DNA from 4 places in the Chryseobacterium sp. UNC8MFCol genome. Region 3 is predicted to be linked to each of the others. Evidence: riboswitches for the same ligand, from Rfam matches in the RefSeq annotation. Region 3 holds a riboswitch; each other region holds the start of a gene.
What was found. A riboswitch is a leader RNA that binds a small molecule or an ion and turns the genes downstream of it on or off. The one in region 3 is predicted to bind cobalamin.
Positions count from the first base shown of each region.

Region 1: linked by a shared signal. The riboswitch ahead of M030_RS0116540 (TonB-dependent receptor plug domain-containing protein) and the one ahead of prpB (methylisocitrate lyase) in region 3 are both predicted to bind cobalamin.
Region 2: linked by a shared signal. The riboswitch ahead of M030_RS0100710 (TonB-dependent receptor plug domain-containing protein) and the one ahead of prpB (methylisocitrate lyase) in region 3 are both predicted to bind cobalamin.
Region 4: linked by a shared signal. The riboswitch ahead of metE (5-methyltetrahydropteroyltriglutamate--homocysteine S-methyltransferase) and the one ahead of prpB (methylisocitrate lyase) in region 3 are both predicted to bind cobalamin.

Region 1 covers NZ_KI535290.1:483,077-486,292, forward strand. Annotated here, with positions in the region: gene M030_RS0116540 (TonB-dependent receptor plug domain-containing protein) at 1-1,634, opposite strand, end outside; cobalamin riboswitch at 1,664-1,842, opposite strand; gene pafA (alkaline phosphatase PafA) at 1,952-3,216, opposite strand, start outside.
Region 2 covers NZ_AXUZ01000003.1:139,740-142,955, reverse strand. Annotated here, with positions in the region: gene M030_RS0100720 (MbnP family protein) at 1-611, shown strand, start outside; gene M030_RS0100715 (cytochrome-c peroxidase) at 639-1,658, shown strand; cobalamin riboswitch at 1,824-2,009, shown strand; gene M030_RS0100710 (TonB-dependent receptor plug domain-containing protein) at 2,118-3,216, shown strand, end outside.
Region 3 covers NZ_AXUZ01000004.1:184,617-187,832, reverse strand. Annotated here, with positions in the region: gene M030_RS0104020 (hypothetical protein) at 1-309, shown strand, start outside; gene M030_RS23700 (transporter suffix domain-containing protein) at 382-645, opposite strand; cobalamin riboswitch at 1,100-1,292, shown strand; gene prpB (methylisocitrate lyase) at 1,679-2,587, shown strand; gene prpC (2-methylcitrate synthase) at 2,574-3,216, shown strand, end outside.
Region 4 covers NZ_AXUZ01000004.1:493,357-496,572, forward strand. Annotated here, with positions in the region: gene M030_RS0105530 (hypothetical protein) at 1-150, shown strand, start outside; gene M030_RS0105535 (Lrp/AsnC family transcriptional regulator) at 217-678, opposite strand; cobalamin riboswitch at 833-1,018, shown strand; gene metE (5-methyltetrahydropteroyltriglutamate--homocysteine S-methyltransferase) at 1,200-3,216, shown strand, end outside.

The sequences.
Region 1 (3,216 bases), on a different contig from region 3:
CCGTTAAACATTCCCTGTACATACACTTTTATAAAATCATACTGATAATCGATACCACCTACAAATTTATGTAGAGGTACGTACATCAGTTGTTTCTGAATTTCAAGATCAGTAGATTTTGTATAGGAATATCCCAGATTCGTTTTCAAAACGTGTTTTCCAAACTTTTTCTCATATTCAAACTGAGCTTCGACTCCATATGATTCTACTTTATTGGTATTTGAAGCTGCGTAGTACCCTGCAGAAGTAGGAAGCCATCTGATCATATCCCTGATATCCATATAATAAGGGGTAACAGATAGCGTAATCCCTTTGACCTTAAATTGATTTCTTAATTCCAGCTGGTAAGAAGTTTCAGGTTGTAAATCTTTATTCCCTCCCGGCTGCCAATATAAATCATTAAATGTTGGAGCTTTGAAATTCCTCGAAACACTTAATCCTACATGGTACCATGGTGTGGCATTCCATTTTCCTGAGAAAGAAAACAGAAGCGGTGAACTAATTTCCTCGACAAAATCTTTTCTTATTCCAGCTTCAAAGTGTACATCTTTCGCCGCAAAATAACGTATTAACCCAACTATATACCCTGCATTTCTACTTACATTCCCCAGCATTGAAGTTCCTTCTCCGCTTCCTTTATTCAACTGGTATTCTCCGATAATATTAAAGTTCCATTTTGAACTAAGAAAATAATTGAAATCGTTTTTCAGGATATAGTTTTTTCCTGCCCCTCCACTTGTTTCCGGGCCTTCAATATTAGCATAATATTGAAAATTTTCTTCCGTATATGCAGCCCTGAATGAATTGGTAAATCGTGTCGTGTTCCAATCCCAGGAAACTAAACTTCTCACATTTTGGGTTCCGTACTTGGTACCTTTTTCAGTATCAAAGAAAACCGGATAATGCTGCATGCCGTTAAAAAACTCCGTAATCCAGGATATCTGGTGATGAGGAGCTAATTTATAAGCAGCTGATATATTAAAATTGGTATTATAGTATTTTCCGTTGTTATTGGTATATTTCCTTCCGTCTTTTACATCTACCTGATAATCATTCTCACTTACAGAATGACTTCCGGAAGCCTGAAAGCTTAGTTTTTCATTGCTGTAAGAACCTTTAACCAGATTATTAAATGTATTAAAAGAAGCTCCTTCAGAAAATAAAGAACCGTGAAATCCTTTATTAAAATCTAGATTATTATTAAGGTGAATACTTCCGCCAATAGCACCGGAGCCATATATGACACTTCCTCCGCCAGCCTTTATTCCTATCTGATCATATCCCAATAAAGCGATATTATTAATGTCGCCCTGCCCTAAAAAAGCAGAATTAATATTAATCCCATTCCACACAAAAGCGGTCTGCTGCGCAGTCGTTCCTCTGAAAGAAGGTGAAGAAACAGCCCCACGGCCATTTTCTTTGATATAAACAGGAGACTGGAATCTCAACAGCTCTGAGAGATTGGTTGAATTTTTTTCAGCGTCTTCGGTATTGATAATCTTTACAGGATGAAAAAGCCTGACTTTATTGATCTGACTGTCGAAGACATAAATTGTATCAATAGCTTTCTCTTGTGCAAAAAGAAAACAACCATAAGACGAAAAAAGCAGTACTAAAGATCTTTTTATACTCATACTCTTTTACTTTTCCTCCGAAAGCAATATGTTTGGATTATAAAACTGGCAGGTCTCCTGACTTTCGCTTTCTGTACCTTCCCGTTTTTACACAGTGGCTATTTACAGAAATTTTTATTGCGATTTACAGTTGCGGGGACAGTCCGGGAGTTACACCCGATTCCCTTTTCATTCCAATATGCTGGAAACCAAATTTTTTGCAAAGATAGCTTTTTAAATGTATTGGGCCAAAGGAAGAATTCCTGAATAATTACCCCTGAAAAAAGGCTGCCTTCACATAATGAAGGCAGCCTTTATAAAATAAACATCTTATTAATTTATTTACCGATAACCTCTGTAATCGGGTTTCCGACATTCCCACTTGGAAACTGGATCTTTAACAGAGAAGAAACAGTAGGGGCAATATCTGTCATATGATAAGCCTTGTTACTTTCTCCGTGTTGTACTCCCCATCCCATAAAGATCAAAGGAATATGAGAGTCGTAAGAGTTCCATACACTGTGTGTCGTTCCTGTTTTTGAATATGGAGGCAGCATAGAGTCGTGTGAAATCAATTGAATATCACCACTCCTTTGTCTGTTGATTCCATTGATAATCCTTTGTTTGATTGGCTCCGGAATACTTGATTCCTGCACTTTATCTACAGAAACAGCGTATAAAACGGTAGGATCTTTTTCCAATTCTTTTACGGCAAAGTTTCTTACGTCATCCAATTCAAGTTTATTGTCTGCCAATACTTTTCTGTCAAAATAGATCTGATAGTTATCGATAGCATTGATCAGTTTATCAGCTCCGAATTTATCTTTTAACTTTTGGTTAATATTTTTTTCAGCTCCTTCTCCAAAGAAACCGGTCGGGATTTTATGCTCTTTAAGGAAACCTACAGAATGTGCTCCTCCGTGGTCGGCAGAAAGGAAAACAGTATACTCCCCTTTTCCAACTTTTGAATCCAGATATTTGAAGAATTCTGCCAGATCCTGATCAAGTCTGATATAAACGTCCTCTACTTCAATAGAATTCGGACCGAATTTATGTCCGGCATAATCTGTAGAAGCTAAGTTAATTGCTAAAAAGTCAGTAATGTTGTCACCTCCCAATTTTTCACCTTCTACTGACGCTTCAGCCAATTTCAGGGTCAATGTATTTCCAAATGGTGTATAACGGATGTTGTCTTTTTTGGTCTGATAATCCTGCGGCAAATTGCTGTAAGGGAAAGTTGGTGTTTTGGCACTTCCTAACAATCCTTCCCAAGGAGAATTATCGGGAGCACTTTCTGTATATTGATTAATTGGAAGCAAGGTATTCCATCCGTTTGCCACTAATTTTTCAGGTAAATTCTGTGAGTTGAATGATTTTACCCATTGAGGCAGATCATTCATATACCACGTACTGGTAATAAAGTTTCCGGTACTGTCATCAAACCAGAAGGCGCCGTTGGGCGTGTGTCCTGCTGGAAGGATAGAAGCACGGTCTTTTAAAGAAACTCCGATTACTTTTCCCTGGAAATTGGTTGCCAGCCTCAATTCATCAGTTACAGTGGTAGACCAAAGATTTTTTGGAGAGTGGCTTCCTGTTTTGGTAT
Region 2 (3,216 bases), on a different contig from region 3:
ATGAAATTCCCTATCACATTAATGATCTTGACCAGGGAGCTACCGTAGTAGATCAGTCTAAACCCGAAACACTTCGTTACCTGCTGAGTAATATTCCTGCGGGAGAATATAAAAAGATTAAGCTCGGTCTTGGGGTTAAAAAAGAAATAAATGTGCTGGACCAGGTGAAATTTCCCAAGTTCTATGCGATGGCCGGTTCCAATGATACTCAAATGATGTGGGAATGGGGAGCAGGATATCGTTTTACAAAAATTGAAGGATTTTATGGGACAGATCATAAACAATTGTCTATTCACACAGGAAGTACAATCAAAGGAACCCAAGGAAACTATACACAGGGAGTAGATGCCTACAGAGAAGTTATTCTGGATCTTCCCAAAGTAGCAGTTGTAGATGCTAAAGCTCCAAAAATCACTATTAAAGCAGATTTTGATAAATTATTAACCGGAAAAACCAACACCATTCTCTTAACCACTGGTACCGGAATGGACGGTAATGCGACTCCAAATATCCACACTGCCAATCAAATGGTGAAATTTGTTGATAATTTAGGAGGAAACGGTTCAAGTGACATTTCGGGAATGTTTTCCGTAACTACTGTTGAAAACTAGATTTTTCCTTTTTAACCTATGACAACAATGAAAAACGGACTTGGTTTTTTAGCGATACTTTTACTTGTAATATCATGTCATACTGATTACTATGAACCTGTTTCTTACAATAATCCTGAAGTATCACTTAAGATTCCTTTTGGTTTTCCTGAATTAAACAGTTCAGTGAATGCTAATAAGCCTACCATGTACGGAGTGGAACTGGGAGAAAAACTATTTCATGACAAAAGGCTGAGTGCAGACAATACCATTTCCTGTTCCAGTTGCCACATGCAGGCCAATGCCTTTGCAGATCACAATGCACAGGCCATCGGTATTCAGAACAGACTAGGGCTCAGAAATGCTCCTGCAGTTCAGAATATGATGTTTATGAAGTTTTATAATTGGGACGGTAATATACTGCAATTGGAGAAACAACCTCTGATTCCGATCATCACCCATGAAGAAATGGGTTCTTCTATTCTGGAAGTCATAGGGAAAATAAAAGAGGATCTGACGTACAAAGATTTATTTACAAAGACATTCGGGGATGGCGATATAACGCCTGAAAGAATTTATAAAAGTATTGCTCAATATGAGTACACCTTGATTTCTGCCAACAGTAAATACGATAAGGTTAAAAGGAATGTAGGTGAAAAATTTACAGCAGAAGAAGCACAGGGCTACCAGACGTTTCAACAAAAATGTGCAAGCTGTCACAGTACAGAATTATTTACTGATCAGAGTTTCAGAAACATCGGTTTTCCTGTGAATCCTGATACCAATGAAGCAGGCAGGGCAAGAGTTACAGGTATTGCAGCGGATTATATGAGTTTCAGAGTACCTTCTTTACGGAATATAGAATATACGGCTCCGTATGGAAGCTTTGGACAGTTTCCCACATTAATGGCTGTTCTCGATTATTTTGATAAAGGGGTTTTAAATACAGAAAATCTTGATCCTGTTTTTAAACAAAATGGAAATAGAATTCCATTAACTGAACAGGAGAAGAACAATCTTATTTTGTTTATGAAAACATTGAGCGACCGGGAATTTATACAGAAATAACAGTACCTGGCCCATCATTGACAGATTCCGGAAAACGATACAACCAGATCAAAAATTAATGTACAGACCATTCAGAAATCCCGCTACAATGTAGTGGGATTTTCTTTTGTTTATACATTGATAATCATTTTGTTCTGTATAACATTGTATCTGGTTAATAATTTTCTATCTTTGCCGGAATTTGGTGAGCCTTAATAAGCTCTTAAAAGGGAATCCGGTGAAAATCCGGAACAGACCCGCTGCTGTAAGCTCCGCATCAAAGTTTTTGAAGAATATATCCACTGTTTTTTAATGGGAAGGATTTCAAAAATGGAGTAAGTCAGAAGACCTGCCAAAATAATAAACGTTTGACGCTTTCGTGGAATAAAGCCTAGGACAATAATGATACTGTACAGTGATCGCTGTGCTTTGTCGTTGCTTTCTTACATCCATTAGCGTCATCATTATTCCAATGAGCTAATGGTAGCAAAACTGAATACATCTCAACTTCATAAAGTTGTTTTCACCGTATGTGTGTTAACTTCACAATTCCTGTTTTCCCAAACCGGCAAAAAAGACAGCATTAAAGGAAAAACCATTAAGGCGGTCAATATTTACAAAAAAAACTACAAAGAGATTCTTCCGGCACAAACCTTACAGGGAGAAGAACTGGAAAGACTTAACAGTCATTCTGTAGCTGATGCTTTACGGTATTTCTCAGGTGTCCAGATCAAAGATTATGGAGGAATGGGTGGTTTGAAAACCATTAATATCCGAAGTATGGGAAGCCAGCACGTCGGTGTTTTTTATGATGGGATTCAGTTGGGGAATGCCCAGAATGGGTTGGTGGATCTTGGAAGGTATTCTCTGGATGATCTGGAAGAAATTTCTTTATATAACGGGCAGAAAAGTGAAATCTTCCAGCCTGCAAAAGATTTCGGCTCATCGGGATCTATTTATTTGCAACCGAAGACTCCCGTATTTACGGGAAACAGGAAGACCAACCTCGTGATAAGGGCCAAAAGTGCTTCTATAGATTTATTTAATCCTTCCTTTCGTTTAGAGCAAAAGATTTCACGAAGAATTTCTGCCAGTTTTAGTGGTGAATTCATGCAGAGTGACGGTATTTACAAATATCATTATGGCCGGAAATATCCCAATGGACAGGTTGCTAATGATACTATTGCCAAAAGACAGGATTCTGATATCAAAGCCAAACGTTTTGAAACTTCTGTCAACGGAACTTTAAATAACGGAAGCTGGAATGTACGTGGTTACGGATATATTTCAAATCGCGGAATGCCCGCTTCTATTGTTAATAACAGGTTTGGAGCCAGAGGAGCCAGAATATCTGACGAAAATTATTTTGTACAGGCTCATGTAAGAAAAAAGGTATTCCCAAAGTTTGAAACACAGTTAAAAGCAAAATTTGCTTATGATTATACCCGCTTTCTGGATACCATAAAATCAGAATACCTTAAACCTTCGGATAATGTTTATATCCAGAGAGAAGTCTATGTTTCTTCCTCAAACCTTTACTCTATCAACTCCAATTGGGATGTCAGCCTGAGTGGCGATT
Region 3 (3,216 bases):
GATTTATCAGAACTTACAGGTCAGGCATGGCTGAGAAAGTTCGACTACATGGGAGGAGAAAAGTGGGACGGCTATTCCGTAATCCCTAAAGGAAAAGCCCTTGGATTCTATAGGCTGATAGACAAAACTTTCTTTCATTCTGCAATTACGACCGAAAACATAGATTACGCCCGCTCCGTGAATGGAGGAAAACTAGGAGCAGGATGGGATAGACCTGTAGATTTCAAGTGGGAATTAGGCAAAAAGAATGAAGATGGAACTTTTAATTACGATGGAACAAAAATAGAAGTATACATTTCTTCTTTATAACGACTTACAAGACAGAAACACTGTTGTTTCTGTCTTTTTTTTTCCCGCATAGACATCTGTTTCTTATAATTTTCAGTTTTTCTTGTTTCTTAACTTTTGTCTTACTCTAAAAAAACCGGTAAAAGATTCCTTTATTTTATCAGTATAACCTTTTCCGGAAAGGGCAATAGTAATCAGAAATAAAATTTCCCCACAGATCATTACTATCAGAATTGTTGCAGCTTTATTGGGAAAATCCAAAAGAAAAAGAGCAGGAACTGCTGCCAGGCATAACGTTCCCAGAACCAGGAAAATATATTCTGGTTTGTTTTTAAGGCTGAACTTTTCTTTCGGCATTTTGTCGGTTTTTTCAGGACAAAGCAAGAAATTTTAATGATCAAGGCGATCAGTTTTGTGAATCAAGTGTATTTTAAGGATCATGAAGTGTCATTTTAAGGATTTGAAGCAAAATATTTAAATGAGCTGCCAGTCAGAACAGAAAAATCCGCCTTTCAGATCATTCATCATAAAGTCTGTGATAAGTCTCAAAACTTAACAAATAGATAACATGATTTTCATCAGTAAAATAAAAAGGAGTGAATCGCTTTCTATTCAAAGCATAATTTTTGGTGTTAAAAAAATTACAAATATTGTTAAAATCAACTATTATTTCCTTTCAAAATAAAAGCTTTAATTGAAAATATCACCCATATTTTCAATGGTTTAAAGCTTTTTTAAAATAAAAAACAATTCCAGATGCGGCTGTTTCAATAAAATGTCTATATTTACCACCAAGGAGTTCTTAACACCTTCTTTATCAACCAAAACTGGTTACACTTAGCTGTGTATTAAAAGGGAATCGTGTGCAAATCACGAACTGTCGCGCAACTGTAAGTAACACACCAAGGTTTTTATCACATCATGTCCACTGTTTGCTCTGTAAATGGGAAGGAAGATAAAAACTGTTACAAGTCAGGAGACCTGCCTGTTTTGAATTGACGATGCTTTCGCGGTCTGAAGCTTATAGTCAGGTATGATATGATATAGATAACAGTGTGATTATACTTTTATGTGCTCATCCTATTGTTGAGATAGATGAATGATGCAATACATCTGCTATTAGCCTATAAACATATTTTCCTTTCCTTAATTTTTATTTCCCCTAAAGTATTGTGAAGCCTGACAGGAACTTTATATGGTTTAACCCTTAAAAAGTTGACAAATATGCCCATTCACAATCCCGTCTATCTCAACCTGAAACAACAGGTAGAGATCGGAAAATGTTTTATACATAGCATTTTAACTGATTCCACGCATCGGATTTCCGACAGGCAGCTATAGCTCAACCCTCATTACAAATACCTATTTAACTAAATGATAAATATTAACAATGACTAAAAATGAACGCTTAGAGTCGCCCGGACTGCGGTTTCGGGAGGCGATGCAAAAAGAAAATCCTCTCCAGATTGTAGGTACCATCAATGCCAATCATGCATTATTGGCACAGCAGGCAGGTTTCAATGCCATTTATCTTTCGGGAGGAGGAGTTGCTGCCGGTTCTTTGGGAATTCCCGATCTGGGGATCACCACCCTAGAAGATGTATTGACAGATATTCAGCGCATTACCAATGTTTGTGATTTGCCGCTGATGGTTGATGTAGATACGGGCTTTGGACCTTCAGCATTTAATGTTGCCAGAACAGTCAAGTCTCTTATTAAGGCCGGTGCTGCAGCGCTTCACATTGAAGATCAGGTGGGAGCTAAACGCTGCGGACATCGTCCCGGAAAGGAAATTGTAAGTAAGGATGAAATGTCAGACAGGTTAAAAGCCGCTGTCGATGCCCGAACAAACGATCAGTTTGTCATAGGGGCCCGAACAGATGCCTTTGCAGTTGAAGGCTTGGATAAAACAATTGAAAGAGCCATTGCTTACAAAGATGCCGGTGCAGATTTCATTTTTGCAGAAGCCGTTACTGATATCAGTTTGTATCAGAAATTTGTAGATGCTACCGGAATTCCTGTATTGGCAAACATTACAGAATTTGGGATGATCCGGATGTATACGGTCGACGAGCTTAAAAAAGCTGGAGTAGAGCTTATTCTTTATCCCCTATCAGCTTTCAGGGCGGCTAATAAAGCGGCTCAAAATGTTTTTGAGCACATCCGCAAAGACGGTACACAAGCTCATGTACTCAATACCATGCAAACCAGAGAAGAACTCTACACAAGCATCGGATACCATGATTATGAACAAAAATTAGATAACCTTTTTAAAAAGAATAATGATGTCAACAAGTAATGAACCTACGTTTAAACCAAAAAAAAGCGTAGCACTTTCGGGGGTAGCTGCCGGTAATACAGCACTTTGCAGTGTCGGAAAAAGCGGCAATGATCTGCACTACAGAGGCTATGATATATTGGACCTTGCAGAAAAAACACAGTTTGAAGAAGTCGCTTACCTTTTAATCTATGGTCAGTTGCCCACAGAAGCCCAGCTGAAAAATTACAAGGCCAAGCTAAAATCATTAAGAGGTTTACCCCATTCTGTACGAAATATTTTAAAAAGTATCCCTGCTGCTGCCCATCCTATGGACGTTATGCGTTCTATGGTATCTGCGATCGGAAGCATCCAGCCGGAAAAAGATGACCACAATATTGCCGGAGCAAGGGATATTGCGGATAAATTACTCGCTTCTTTCGGTTCAGGATTATTATACTGGTATCATTACACCCACAATGGAAAAGAAATTGATGTGGAAACCGATGACGATACGATCGGAGGGCACTTCCTTCACTTACTCCACGGAAAGAAACCTTCTGATTCGTGGGCCAAGGCTATGCAGATTTCCTTAAACCTGTATGCAGAGCATGAATTTAATGCTTCTACTTTTACCAGCCGCGTTATTGCCGGAACAGGTTCTGATATTT
Region 4 (3,216 bases), 310 kb from region 3:
GAAGATTATGCCCTGATCGATATGATTGGATTGAGCTTCCACAACTGCGCCAACAGCAGCTTCAGACAGAAACGCGATGCTGAAACCAATATGTATAAAGACTTTGATAAAATATTTACAAAGCTGAAAAGAACCTGTGATGAGCCGTAAGCTTGTCGCAAGAAGTAAAAAAATATTGACAGTACCTAAGTAGGGTACTGTTTTTTTTAGTTTATTTTATATCGTCACGCCATGTGTGTTCTTGACCTCAGCCATTACAAAAGTACTGTGTGTACTGCCGATAGAATCTACTGATCCCAGTTTATTGAAAACAAAATCCTGATAGTGCTTCATATCCCGTACCTGAACTTTAAGCAAAAAATCAAAATCACCGGAAATATTATAACATTCTGCCACTTCTTCAATCTCCACAATATCCTTCACAAACTGATGTCCTACAGACCGGTCATGAATTTTCAATTTAACCTGGCAAAACACGGTAAATCCACGATTCAGTTTTTCAGCTTCTAAAACAGCTGCATAATGTTTGATATATCCTTCCTGTTCCAGCCTTTTTACCCTTTCAAAAACGGGAGAAGGTGACAGGTTTATTTCTTTAGCAAGCTCCTTTACGGTCAGTTTTGCATTCTTTTGCAGGATTCTTAGCAGTTGAAGATCCTTTTCATCAAGTCTTTCCACAGGATATTATTCTTTTTACAATTGATATTTTCAAAAATAAAGAATATTTACCTTTTAAAATAATCAAAAACAAAATTTTATCCTTAAATTTTAAAACAATACCAACCAAACATCTTAATTATCTATCTTTACGCCATATTTTGTTCTTTAAAATACTTCATCAACCGGAAGAGGTTTTACCTAATGTAAATTAATAGGGAATCGTGTGAAAATCACGAGCTGTCGCGCAACTGTAAGTAACATCCAAAGGTTTTTATCCCAGAATATCCACTGCCAATAGCGGGAAGGATGATAAAAACTGTTACAAGCCAGGAGACCTGCCTGTTCTGAATTGACAATGCTTTCGCGGTCTGAAGCTTTTGGGTCATACAGATGATACATTGAACGTATTTCACCGTTAACAGGAAAATTACGTCCTTATTGTACCTCTCCCACAAAGATTCTTATCGCTTTCGAAAGTATTGTGAAGCATTCAAAAGAGCTTTTAAAAACCAGAGTTTAATTTAAAAGTTGAAAAGAAAATGCAAACACACATTCTTGGCTATCCGCGTATTGGTAGCAACAGAGAGCTAAAAAAGGCCTGCGAACAGTATTGGGCAGGGAAAATTTCTATTAATGAATTAGAAGAAGCAGGGAAAACCATCAGTGAACAAAACTGGAAATTACAACAGGAAGCAGGTATTGATCTTATTCCGTGCAATGATTTTTCATATTATGATCATGTATTGGACATGACTTTAGCAGTGGGTGCCATTCCGGAGCGCTATCAGGACATTGCCACCGATCGTAAATATTCAGAGCTTGATCTGTATTTTGCGATGGCAAGAGGACATCAGAAAGATGGCCTGGATATTACTGCTATGGAAATGACCAAATGGTTTGACACCAACTATCATTATATCGTTCCTGAATTCCAGAAAGATCAGCAATTCCGGTTGTTTTCAAACAAAATCATTATCGATTTTATGAATGCGAGACAAACAGGGATCAATGCCAAACCTGTTATTATCGGTCTTATTACCTACCTTCTTCTGGGGAAAGAAAAAGAAAAAGGCTTTGATAAATTAGACCTGGTTCAAAATCTTCTTCCTGTTTATCTTGAAATCATTAAAGAACTGGAAAACCAGGGAGCAGAATATATCCAGTTTGACGAACCGTTCCTTGCCTTAGATCTTAACGAAAAGGCAAAAGAAGCCTTTGAGTTAGTATACAGCACAATCAGAAAACAATTTCCAAAGTTGAAATTGATTGTCGCGACTTACTTTGAAGGATTAAATGATAATCTTTCTCTAGCCGTTTCTCTTCCCATCGATGTTTTGCATATTGACCTGGTGCGGGATCCTGAACAATTGGATGAGGTATTATCGACAATTCCTGATACTTTAAGTCTTTCTTTAGGAATCGTAGACGGAAGGAATATCTGGAAAAATGACTTCGAAAAATCATTACAATATATCAGAAAAGTCATCAACAGGATCGGGTCTGAAAGAGTGTTTATTGCTCCGTCGTGTTCATTACTTCACTCGCCTTTTGATCTTGATTCAGAAAAAAATGAGGATATTTTATCTCCCGAAATCAAGCAGTGGCTGGCTTTTGCGAAACAGAAAGTCCATGAGATTGTTGTATTAAAAAAATTAGCCTCTGAAAATCCGGATTATCCTACTTTACAGCTATTGGCTGAAAATAAAAAAGCCCTGGAAAACCGTAAAACCTCAACATTAATACATAGTCAGGAGGTAAAAAACCGTGTCGAAGTAACGACAGAAAAAGATGCGCAGAGAAAAAATCCTTTCAATATCAGAAAAGAGGTTCAGCAAAAAGTATTACAGCTTCCATTATTTCCAACCACCACGATCGGATCATTTCCACAAACGAAAGAAGTAAGAAGCTGGAGAGCTAGATTCAAAAAAGGGGAACTTACTGCAGAACACTATGATCATTTATTGAAGAAAGAAACTGAAAGAACCATCCAATGGCAGGAAGAAATCGGGATTGATGTATTGGTACACGGAGAATTTGAACGCAATGATATGGTGGAATATTTCGGAGAACAACTGGCCGGGTTTGCCTTCACTCAAAATGGCTGGGTACAAAGCTACGGAAGCCGTTGTGTAAAACCTCCGGTGATCTATGGGGATGTTCACCGCCCTCATCCGATGACGGTTTATTGGTCACAATATGCCCAATCACTGACCAATAAATGGATAAAAGGAATGCTGACAGGACCTGTAACGATTCTTCAGTGGTCTTTTGTACGGGATGACCAGCCTCGTTCCTTAACCTGCAAACAGATTGCCTTGGCAATTCGTGATGAGGTTACAGATCTTGAAAAGGCAGGTATCAGAATTATACAAATCGATGAACCGGCGATCAGAGAAGGTCTTCCTTTAAGAAAATCAGAATGGCAAAACTATTTACAGTGGGCGGTAGAAGCTTTCAGAATTTCGGCGAGTGGTGTTGAGGATTCTACACAAATCCACACCCACATGTGTTATTCCGAATTCAACGATATTATCAAGAATATTGCTGATATGGATG